3 regions of the Dactylosporangium sp. NPDC000244 genome follow, and region 2 is predicted to be linked to each of the others. Evidence: riboswitches for the same ligand, from Rfam matches in the RefSeq annotation. Region 2 holds a riboswitch; each other region holds the start of a gene.
The links. A riboswitch is a leader RNA that binds a small molecule or an ion and turns the genes downstream of it on or off. The one in region 2 is predicted to bind cyclic di-AMP.

Region 1: it holds a riboswitch for cyclic di-AMP, as region 2 does, so the genes downstream of both, ABT369_RS40540 (hypothetical protein) here and ABT369_RS28640 (C40 family peptidase) in region 2, are expected to answer to the same signal.
Region 3: it holds a riboswitch for cyclic di-AMP, as region 2 does, so the genes downstream of both, ABT369_RS39810 (NlpC/P60 family protein) here and ABT369_RS28640 (C40 family peptidase) in region 2, are expected to answer to the same signal.

The regions. Positions count from the first base shown of each region.
Region 1 is NZ_JBEPEH010000035.1:17,402-20,734, reverse strand. Features, by position in the region: gene ABT369_RS40545 (diguanylate cyclase domain-containing protein) at 1-1,523, shown strand, start outside; cyclic di-AMP (ydaO/yuaA leader) riboswitch at 1,598-1,737, shown strand; gene ABT369_RS40540 (hypothetical protein) at 1,980-2,624, shown strand; gene ABT369_RS40535 (hypothetical protein) at 2,630-3,333, opposite strand, start outside.
Region 2 is NZ_JBEPEH010000021.1:38,965-42,297, forward strand. Features, by position in the region: gene ABT369_RS28635 (HEAT repeat domain-containing protein) at 1-130, opposite strand, end outside; gene ABT369_RS28640 (C40 family peptidase) at 182-1,180, opposite strand; cyclic di-AMP (ydaO/yuaA leader) riboswitch at 1,188-1,332, opposite strand; gene ABT369_RS28645 (hypothetical protein) at 1,787-2,293, opposite strand; gene ABT369_RS28650 (alpha/beta fold hydrolase) at 2,583-3,333, shown strand, end outside.
Region 3 is NZ_JBEPEH010000033.1:138,861-142,193, reverse strand. Features, by position in the region: gene ABT369_RS39815 (methyltransferase domain-containing protein) at 232-1,011, opposite strand; gene ABT369_RS39810 (NlpC/P60 family protein) at 1,072-1,992, opposite strand; cyclic di-AMP (ydaO/yuaA leader) riboswitch at 2,033-2,194, opposite strand; gene ABT369_RS39805 (ABC transporter ATP-binding protein) at 2,495-3,229, shown strand; gene ABT369_RS39800 (ABC transporter ATP-binding protein) at 3,312-3,333, shown strand, end outside.

The DNA of each region.
Region 1 (3,333 bases), on a different contig from region 2:
TGGACGCGATCCGCTCGGTGTACCGCATCACGGGCCGCATCAACACCGGCACCACGCTGGCCGAGACCCTGCAGCTCATCGTGGACGCCGTCGTCGACGGGACCGGGTTCGCCGTCGCCGTGGTCAACTACCTGCACCCGGAGGGCGAGTACGAGGCGATCGCGCTGGCCGGCTCGGAGGAGGCGCGCGCGACGCTGCTCGGGACGCGGTACCCGGCGGCGGAGCTCGACGAGTACCTCGGGCGCACGGAGGCGTGGGGGCAGCTGCGGTACCTCCCGCACGAGCGGCACAGCGATCACATCCACTCCTGGGTGCCCGACGCCGCGCCCGGCTTCGAGGACGTGCCCGAGGAGGAGCGCTGGCACCCGCTCGACGCCCTGTTCGCCCCGCTGCGGGCGCCCGACGGCGAGCTGGTCGGCATCCTCGGCGTCGACCTGCCCACCGACGGCCGACGGCCCGGGCCGCCGCAGCGCGAGCTGCTGGAGATGCTCGCCGCGCAGGCCGGCATCGCGATCAACAACGCCAATCTGGTCGAGGCCCTGCAGCGGGAGCGCCGTCACCTCGCCGCCAGTGAGGAGGCCTTCCGGCTGGCCTTCACGGGCGCTGGTACGGGCATGTGCATGCTCGGCCTCGACGGCGCCACCCAGGCCCGGATGACCCGCGTCAACCCCGCCCTGTGCGAGCTGCTCGGCCGCACCGAGGCGGAGCTGCTCGAGCTGCGCATCGCCGACCTCATGCACCCGGACGACCTCGACCTGGCCCGGCTCGCCTTCGCCGTCGCGACCACGGGCAAGGGCACCCAGGTGCGCGACTACGAGATCCGCTGCGTGCGCGGCGACGGCACGGTGATCTGGGTCGCCACGACGCTGTCCATCGTGGCCGGTCCGCCCGCCTTCGGCATCCTGCAGGTCCAGGACATCACCGAGCGCAAGGCGGCCGAGGCCGACCTGGTACGCCGGGCGTCCCGGGACCCGCTCACGGGCCTGGCCAACCGCGACGCGCTGGCCGCGCCGCTCGCCGCCGCGGTCCGCCGGGCCCGGTCCGGGCACGGTGTCGGGGCGCTGCTCTTCTGCGACCTCGACGACTTCAAGACGGTCAACGACACGCTCGGTCACGACGCCGGGGACGCGGTGCTCGTCGCCGTGGCCCAGCGGCTGTGCGCGCTCGTCCGGCCCGGCGACACCGTGGCCCGCCTCGGCGGCGACGAGTTCGTGGTGCTCGCCACCGACCTGCCCGGCACCGACGCGGCCGGCCTGGCCGCGCTCGTCGACCGGGTCGAGCGGGCCGTCTCGGCGCCGGTGGTGCACGACGGGCACGTGCTGCGGGTGCGGGTCAGCGTCGGGGCGGCCGTGATCGATGACACGGTGCTCGATGCCGGGGCCGCCCTGCGCCTGGCGGATCGGGCGATGTACCAGGTCAAGGGCGCTCGGCACGGGCGCGGGATGACCGATCGTGTGACAGCGCACGGTGAGCGTTCCGGTGCGCCGGGTGGGATCCCGTTGCTGTGGCTGGCCGAGTCCTGAAGTCCCCGTTACTGTCGGGTGGTCTGCCACGGGCGACGCGCCCCGAAAATGCGGGGCCACCGGGCAGGCGCCGTCGAGTCGCGACGCTCACTTCGGTGTCGCGAGCCGGGGACCCATCGCAGTCCTTGGGGTGTATCCGTGACCGAGTCACGGTAGGGCGAATCCTCCCGTCCGAACCCGTCAGCTAACCCGGTAGGCGGCACCGGAAGGAGAACTTCTCGTGCTCGTCGACGCCCTGTGTCGTCTTTCCCTCGGACGGGTGATCGCCAGGACCTGACCTGGCCCGTGTCCACCCGCTGACCGTTCGCCTCGCCGCCGCGCGATCCCTTTCGCACCACGGGATCGTGCCGATGGCGTGCGCCCGCATCCGTCTGAGGAATGATCTTGCTGAAACCTTTACCGCGCCAATTCCAGCCGCGCCACCGCCGATCACTGCTGGCCGTCAAGCCCGTGGCCGTGTCCGCCGTCGTCCTGTCCGCCACCCTGCTCGCGTCCGGCTCGGCCGGCCACTCCGCCTCCGCCGGCGCGCCACGCCCGCCGGTCGCCGCGCCCGCCGCACCCGCGCCGCTGTACACCGAGGACACCTCGCTCGTGCTGTCCTCGCTCGACGGGCAGGCCGCACTCTCCGACGCGCCCGCCCCCGTCCCCCCGCCCCCGCCCGCCCTGCCGCGGCCGGTCGCCGGGCTGAACCAGACCCAGATGAACAACGCGGCCGCGATCGTCCGGCAGGGCCGCGCCCAGGGCGTGCCCGAGAAGGGGCTCGTCGTGGCGGTCGCCACCGCGATGCAGGAGAGCGACCTCTACAACGTCGCCAGCCCGGCCGTCCCGTCCTCGATGAAGCTGCCGCACGACGCCGTCTCGACCGACCACGACTCGGTCGGGCTGTTCCAGCAGCGCGCGAGCCAGGGCTGGGGCAGCGTGCCCGAGCTCATGAACCCGGCGCACTCGGCCGCGCTGTTCTACTCGGCGCTCGCCCGGGTGTCGGGCTGGCAGAGCATGAGCGTCACGGCCGCGGCCCAGGCGGTGCAGCGCTCCGCGTACCCGGGGGCGTACCAGAAGCACGCCGGCCGGGCCGCGGAGGTCGTCGCCGCGATCGCCTGAGCCGCTCAGCGAACGGGATCGATGGTCCACTCGTCCTCGTGGTCGGCCAGGTGTACCGTGCCGGCGGTTCCGCCCGGCGTCAACGTGACCTCGATGCCGGGCCGGGGCCGGCCCTCGGGCGGCGGCACGTACGCGTAGCGGTTGAGGACCAGCACCGTGGCCCACCGCTGCCGGGTGCGGTCGAAGACCCGGTCCATGCCGATCAGCGCCATGCCGGCCGGCGTGTCCGTGACGTATCCCGGCACGGGCACCGGCCGGCGCGCGTTCGTGACGAGCTGTTCGGCGACGTGGCGCCACACGGCCCGGTCCTGCGCCGCCGAGCCGGGCGTGATCCCCTCCACGCTGGCGTACGCGTCCGGCGCCCACTGCCACAGCAGCCCGCTGCGCTGGGGGTGGGCCTGTTCGCTGTACCACTGCGCCGGACGCCCGCCGAGGGAGTCCGCGGGTTCGAGGAGCATCGCCGGCTCGTCCGCCTTCGTGGCCGGGTCGAGGAAGCGCGGCACGAACCCGGGCGCGTAGAGCGAGATCGTGAAGTCGGTGGTCGCGGGCTGGTCGGCGTACCGCTCGGACTGCCGCGCCGCCCACAGCGACGGGTTCGGGTCGGCCGCGACCCCGTCCGGCAGCCAGCCCGGCCGCAGCCGCAGGACCAGCACCGGATCGAACCCGCCGACCCCGGCCCCCGCGTCTGACGCGTCCGCCGCCCCGGACG
Region 2 (3,333 bases):
CGCGCACGGCCGGGTCAGGGTCGACGAGATCGCGCAGGATCGCGGGGACGCCCGCGGCGGAGCCGTAGGCGTGCCGCAGCCGCTTCCACGCGACGGCATCGAGCCCGGCGAACACGTCGACGTCGCCCATGGGCGGCGATCTTACGACGTGCCCGGCCGGGCTCGGGTCCCGCCTGTGGGGTTACACGCGGCCGTAGCCGTAGAGCGAGTCGATGTCGATCGGGGCGACCTTCACGACGGTGCGGCTGTTGGGGGCGTGGATGATCTGGTTGTTGCCGATGTAGATGCCCACGTGCCCGAGGCCGTTGTAGAACACCAGGTCACCGGGGGCGAGCTGGCTCCGCGAGATGTGCTTGACCTTGCCCCACTGCTGCGCGGCGTTGTGCGGCAGCGTGACGCCCGCCGCCTTCCACGCCATCATGGTCAGGCCCGAGCAGTCGAACGTGTCCGGGCCGGCGGCGCCGAAGACGTACTTCTTGCCGAGCTGGGCCCACGCGTAGTTGACCGCCTTGCCCGCCGAGCCGGAGACGGCCGGCGGCGGTCCCGGGTTCGTGGTCGGGTTGGCCGTCTTCACCGGGGTCTTCGCCTTCGCCGCCGCGGCGGCCGCGGCCGCGTCGGCCTTGCGCTGCATCTCGTCGAGCTTGGCGATGTTGCCCTCGATCTGCTTGCGCCGCGCCTCGAGGTCGGCCTTCTGCCGGCTCTGGGCCGCGAGGGTCTCGTTGAGGCGCTGCTTCTCGGCGTCGACGCCGGCCTTGGCCGAGGCGTACTTGGCGAGATCGGCCTGCTGGTTGCGGGAGATCTGCTGCAGCGTGCCGACGCGGTCGAAGAAGCCGTCCGACGACGTGGCGCCCAGCATCAGTGACCAGGAGCTCAGGTTGCCGCCGGACTTGTAGGCGTTGACGGCGATCTGGTCGGCGGTGGCGCGGGCGGCGTCCATGCTCGCCTCGAGCGGCTGGAGGTCGGTCTCGCGCTGTTTGATCGAGGCCTGGGTGGCCTCGAGGTCGCCGTTGATCTTGTTGTAGTCCTCGACGATGTGCTCGAGCTCCGCATTGCCCTTGTCGATCTGGGCCTGGAGCTCGTCGTGCGTCGGGTCGGCATGTGCGGCACACGCCGGCGCGACCATCGCCGCGACCGCCACTCCGATGAGTAACGAGCGCAGCGCCGTCCGTCGGATGAACACGGCAAGTGTCCTTCTTCGCATCCGCCTACCGGGTTAGCTGACGGGTTCGGGCGAGAAGAAGGTTCGCCCTACCACGACCGTGACGGTCGCGGATTCACCCCTGGGGCTAGCCCCGGGTGGGTCCCCGGCTCATGCGCCGGCGCCTGTTGCCAGGGCCGTCGTACGACTCGACGGAGCCTGCCCGGGCCGCCCTCGGTGAGCGGCTGTGACCTGGCAGGCCGCACCAAACGTATCGGCGAGGTCTCGGTGGCGGAACCGCCCTAAGCAACACTTAACGTGGATTCAAAGATCACGTTGCGCCGATGGAATCCATTATCGCCCGATTGCTCCCGATCGCCTCGGCGGCCCGGCCGGGTCCCCTTCGGTCCGAGGGCGCCGTGCGGAGTCGAGCTATGCATGAGCCGCGGTGGTCCGGTCGAGGCGGTCCAGTCGAGGCGGTCCGGATGGTTACGGTCGCCGCTGCGTGACGGCACGGCGGCGAGCCGCAGGCGTTGCAGCGGCCCGAGCCCGGCGGGCAGGCCGGCCACGTCCGCGGCGCGCAGCCGCGGGCGTTCGACGACGAGGGCGCCGTCGCACATGGTGAGGACGGCGCGACGTCGTCGCCGGTCAGCGGTTCCCTCCGGACTGGCGGCTGCTGATGTACGCCTCGATCTCCTCCTCGGCCGGCTCGGCGAAGTACTCGTAGGGCGCGACGGACACCCCCTCGACCACCCGGCGCGGGTCGTCCTCGGCCGCGTCCGGGTCCAGATCGCGCGCCCAGCGCGACCCCATCGAGAAGACGGCGAAGCCCGGCTCGAACCGGTAGCCGATGTCCGTCTCCTCGTACTCGTAGCCCTTCGCCTCCAGGTCCGCGACCACGTCGTCCATGAACCGGGACGTCAGCTGCACGCCGTCGAAGAACACCTCCTCGCCGCCGTCGCCGTCGCCATCGGCGAGCTCGACGAGCTCGACCGTCTCGTCGCCGGTGTAGGTCAGCACGAGCATCGGGCTCGTCTCGTACACGGCCCGGCTGCTCCGGCCCGGATGGACGGGCGGCCCGATCCGGCTCTCGACCACGTCGCGATGCTCGCCGACCTTCACCAGGGCCACGCCCTCGCCCGGAAGAATCTCCATGCCGCGCATGATGCCACGGCCGCGCGACCGCGTTGCCACCGTCCTCGCGCCGGCCGGCGACGCTCCGAAGTGGACACTGCCCGTGCCCGGCGACCGGCGTGTCCTGTGTAGACAGCGGAGCCGGCATTCAGGCGAACGGGTGTACCCGGATTGCCCCGCAGCGGATCGGCCGGTGGGCGCGAGCAGCCGAAATGCGCACAGGAAGGCCGGATTCGGCCGGCCCGCCTGCGGCCATGAGGCCATTTAGGCCCTTGTTCGCACACGCCGGGCACGAGTAACGTCACGGGCCGTGAGCGCAGTGCAGCGTAACAACATCAGGCTGCTTGGCCCCGAGGACGCCCCGGCCATCGTCTTCGCGCACGGCTTCGGCTGCGATCAGAACATGTGGCGGTTCGTCGCGCCGCGGTTCGCCGACGATCATCGCGTCGTGCTGTTCGATCACGTCGGTGCCGGGAACTCCGACCTCGGCGCCTACGACGCCCAGCGGTATGCGTCGCTCGGTGCTTACGCCGATGACCTCCTCGAGATTCTCCGCGAGCTCGACCTGCGCGGGGTCGTGTTCGTCGGGCACTCCGTCGCCGCGATGATCGGGCTGCTCGCGGCGAACGCCGAGCCGGACCGGTTCGCCAAGCTCGTGCTCGTCGGGCCTTCCCCTCGGTACATCGACGACCACGACTACTACGGGGGCTTCAGCGCCGGCGAGATCGACGAGCTGCTGGACAGCCTCGACAGCAACTATCTCGGCTGGTCCGCGGCGATGGCCCCGGTCATCATGGGCAACGCCGACCGGCCGGAGCTCGGCGAGGAGCTGAGCAACAGCTTCTGCCGCACCGATCCGGCGATCGCGCGACAGTTCGCCGAGGTGACCTTCCGCTCGGACAACCGCGCGGATCTGGGCAAGGTGAGCGTGCCGACGCTGATCCTGCAGTGCTCCGAGGACGTCATCGCGCCGCGGGAGGTGGGCGCGTACTGCAACGCGAACATCCCCGGCAGCACCCTGATCGTCCTCCACGCGACCGGCCATTGCCCGAACCTCAGCG
Region 3 (3,333 bases), on a different contig from region 2:
CGCGACGATTCGCGCGAACGGGAACGGCGTTATGGCGCGGTCGGCACGTACGCGCGGCCGTGGCAGGGGCCGGGGCCATGTCCGATGCGCGACAAGCCACGAGCCGCGAAACGAGGACCGCGGGCCGGGAGACGGGGCCGCGGGCCGGGAGACGGGGCCGCGGGCCGGGAGACGGGGCCGGGAAAACGGGAGCCGCGAGCCGGGAGCCGGGAGCCGGGAGCCGCGAAGGTTTCAGGCCCGCTGTGCGACGACGAAGAGGCGAGGGAACGGCAGGATCGTGCCGAAGGGCTCGCGCGGGTACAACTGCCGCATCTGCTCCTTGACCTCCGCCGTGAACTCCTCGAGGTCGTCCCCGGAGAGGGCGTCGAGGTAGGGCCGCAGGCCGGTGCCCTTGAACCACTCGAAGACCGGGTCGTCGCCGGGCAGCACGTGGTAGTAGGTCGTCTCCCACGCGTCCACGGTGAGGCCGGCCGCGGAAAGGAGCCGCACGTAGTCGGCCGCGCTCAGCACCGGCGACGCCGAGCGCGGACCCGTGGTGCCCGATGCGCCCGCCAGCAGCGGTGCCCAGCGCTCCCGTGCCGCCACCGCGGCCATGCCCGGGTCGAAGGAGAGCGGCACCTGGAAGGCGAGCGTGCCGCCGTCGTCGAGCGCCGCCGCCCACAGCGGCAGCAGCGTCCCGTGGTCGCCGACCCACTGCAGCGAGGCGTTGGCCACGATGACGTCGAGGGAGCCGCGCTGGGGCCGCCACTCGCCCGCGTCGGCGAGCTGGAAGGTCAGCTGGGCGGTCTGGTGCTCCGCGGCCGCCGCGATCATCGCCGGCGAGGAGTCGAGGCCCAGGATCGCCGCGTCCGGCCAGCGGGACGCGAGGGTGGCGGTCATCGTGCCGGGGCCGCAGCCGAGGTCGACGACGGCGACCGCGGACGTGGTGGGGATGCGCGCCACGAGCTCGCGGAAGGGGCGGGCGCGCTCGTCGGCGAAGCGCTCGTACTGCTGCGGGTCCCAGGTCGCCATGCCCCAATGATGAAGGGCCGCCCTTCGGTGAGAAGAGCGGCCCTTCGAACAAGCGACGAACTAGACCTTCGGCCGCCCGTACCCGTAGATGCTGTCGACGCCGATCGGCGCCTCCTTCACCACGTCGCCGGTGTGCGGGGCGTGCACGATGGTGCCGGGCTTGACGTAGATGCCGACGTGGCCGAGCCCGTTGTAGAAGACGAGGTCGCCGGGCAGCAGCTGGGAGCTGCTGATGTGGGCCACCTTGCTCCACTGGCTGGCCGCGTTGTGCGGCAGGCTCACGCCCGCGGCGCCCCACGCGCCCATGGTCAGGCCGGAGCAGTCCCAGCTGTTCGGACCGGCGGCGCCCCACTTGTAGGGCTCGCCGAGCTGGGCGTAGGCGAAGTTGACGACCTTCTGCCGGGTCGCGTCGTCGACGACGGGCGCCTTGGCGTTGGTCGTGCCGGGCGAGCTCACCTTGGTGCTGCCGGCGTTCTTGGCCTTCTTCTGCAGGTCCTCGAGCTTCTTGACGTCGCCCTCGATCTGCTTGCGCTGGTTTTCGAGATCGGCCTTCTGCGTGTTCTGCGCCGCGATCGTCTCGTCCAGCTTGGCCTTGTCGTTCTTGTAGTCCTCGATGCTCTTCTGCTGCTGGTGCGTGATCTGCTGCAGCATCGAGAGCTGGTCCATCAGCGAGCCCGACGTCGTCGCGTTGAGCACGATGTTGAGGTTGCGCATGTTGCCGTTGGTCTTGAACGCGGCGATCGCGATCTCCTGGACGGCGCCGTTGGTCGCCGCCACGCTGTCCTCGAGCGTCTTCGCCTTGCTCTGGGAGTCGGCCAGGTCGATGTTGATTTTGTTCCAGGCCTCGACCGTGGCCTCGAGGTCCTTGTTCGACTTGTCGAGCTGAGCCTCGATGTCGGCGAGCGACGGATCCGCGTGCGCGACCGTCGCGGGTGCGAGCACGGTGAGTGAGACGAACCCGATCAGCAGAGTCCGCAGCACCGACCGGCGGGCACGATGTCCAGTGGACAAGGAAAGACCCTTCTGCACCGACACCGCCTACCGGGTTAGCTGACGGGTTCGGGCGGGAAGAGATAGCGCCCTACCGCAGCATTGCGGATTCACCCCGAAGAACACGGGTCCCCGGTTCGCCGCGCGCGCCCGGGGGCGGGTGCGCGCGATGTCGATTCGGCGGCGCTTGCCCGGCGCCGTCCGGGTTGGACGGCGGACTGCCGAGCAGGCCAGAGCCTAACTTAACGTGATCATCTCGCAGGCGAAAGGCGTGCGTCCCGCTCGATATCTATTACCCCAAAAGTCCGTATTACCGCCGGTTGGCCGCCCGTGCCAGACCGTGACATTGGTGCCGGACGGTTACAGATTCGGGGCTTGATTCCTACGCGGAAGCGGGTTAAATACTCCTAACTTCTTACACCGCCGGTGCAAATAGTTCGGGGGTCCGCACGTGCTACGGGTCCAGAACCTCGAGGTCGTCTACGACGATGTGATGCTGGTGTTGCGGGGCGTGAGCCTCGCCGTCCCGGAGGGCCGGATCGTCGCCCTCCTCGGCGCGAACGGCGCCGGCAAGACCACGCTGCTGCGGGCGCTCTCCGGCCTGCTGGGCGTGCACGACGGGGCCGTGACGCGCGGCTCCGTCACCCTGGGCGACGCTCCCGTCCACCGTCTGCGCCCCGCCGCGGTCGTGCGGCGCGGGATCAGTCAGGTGATGGAGGGCCGGCGCACCTTCGCCGAGCTCACCGTGGAGGAGAACCTGCGGCTGGGCGCCCACACCCGCCGCCGCGGCGCGGCCGAGGCGATGGAGCGCATGTACGGGCTCTTCCCGGTGCTCAAGCAGCGGCGCGCGGCGGTGGCCGGCTACCTCTCCGGCGGTGAGCAGCAGATGCTCGCGATGGGCCGGGCGCTCATGTCCGACCCGAAGTACCTGCTGCTGGACGAGCCGAGCCTGGGCCTGGCCCCGCGCATGGTCGAGCAGGTGCGGGACCTGATCGTGGAGATCAACCGGGCCGGCACCGCCGTGCTGCTGGTCGAGCAGAACGCGACCATGGCGCTCTCCGTCGCCGAGCACGGATACGTGCTGGAGAACGGCAAGGTCGTGCTCGACAAGCCCGCCGCCGAGCTGCTCGCCGACGACGACATCCGCGAGTTCTACCTGGGATCGCACGCCGCCCACTCGTTCCGCGAGGTCAAGCACTACAAGCGCCGGAAGCGGTGGCTGTCGTGAGCGGTCCGGAGCGGAGCGGAGGGGCCGCTCACCATGGGCGCAGCGTTCTCGCGGCGGCACCGGAGCTTGCGGAGGTGACGTCGTGAGTGATGTGCTGACCTTCC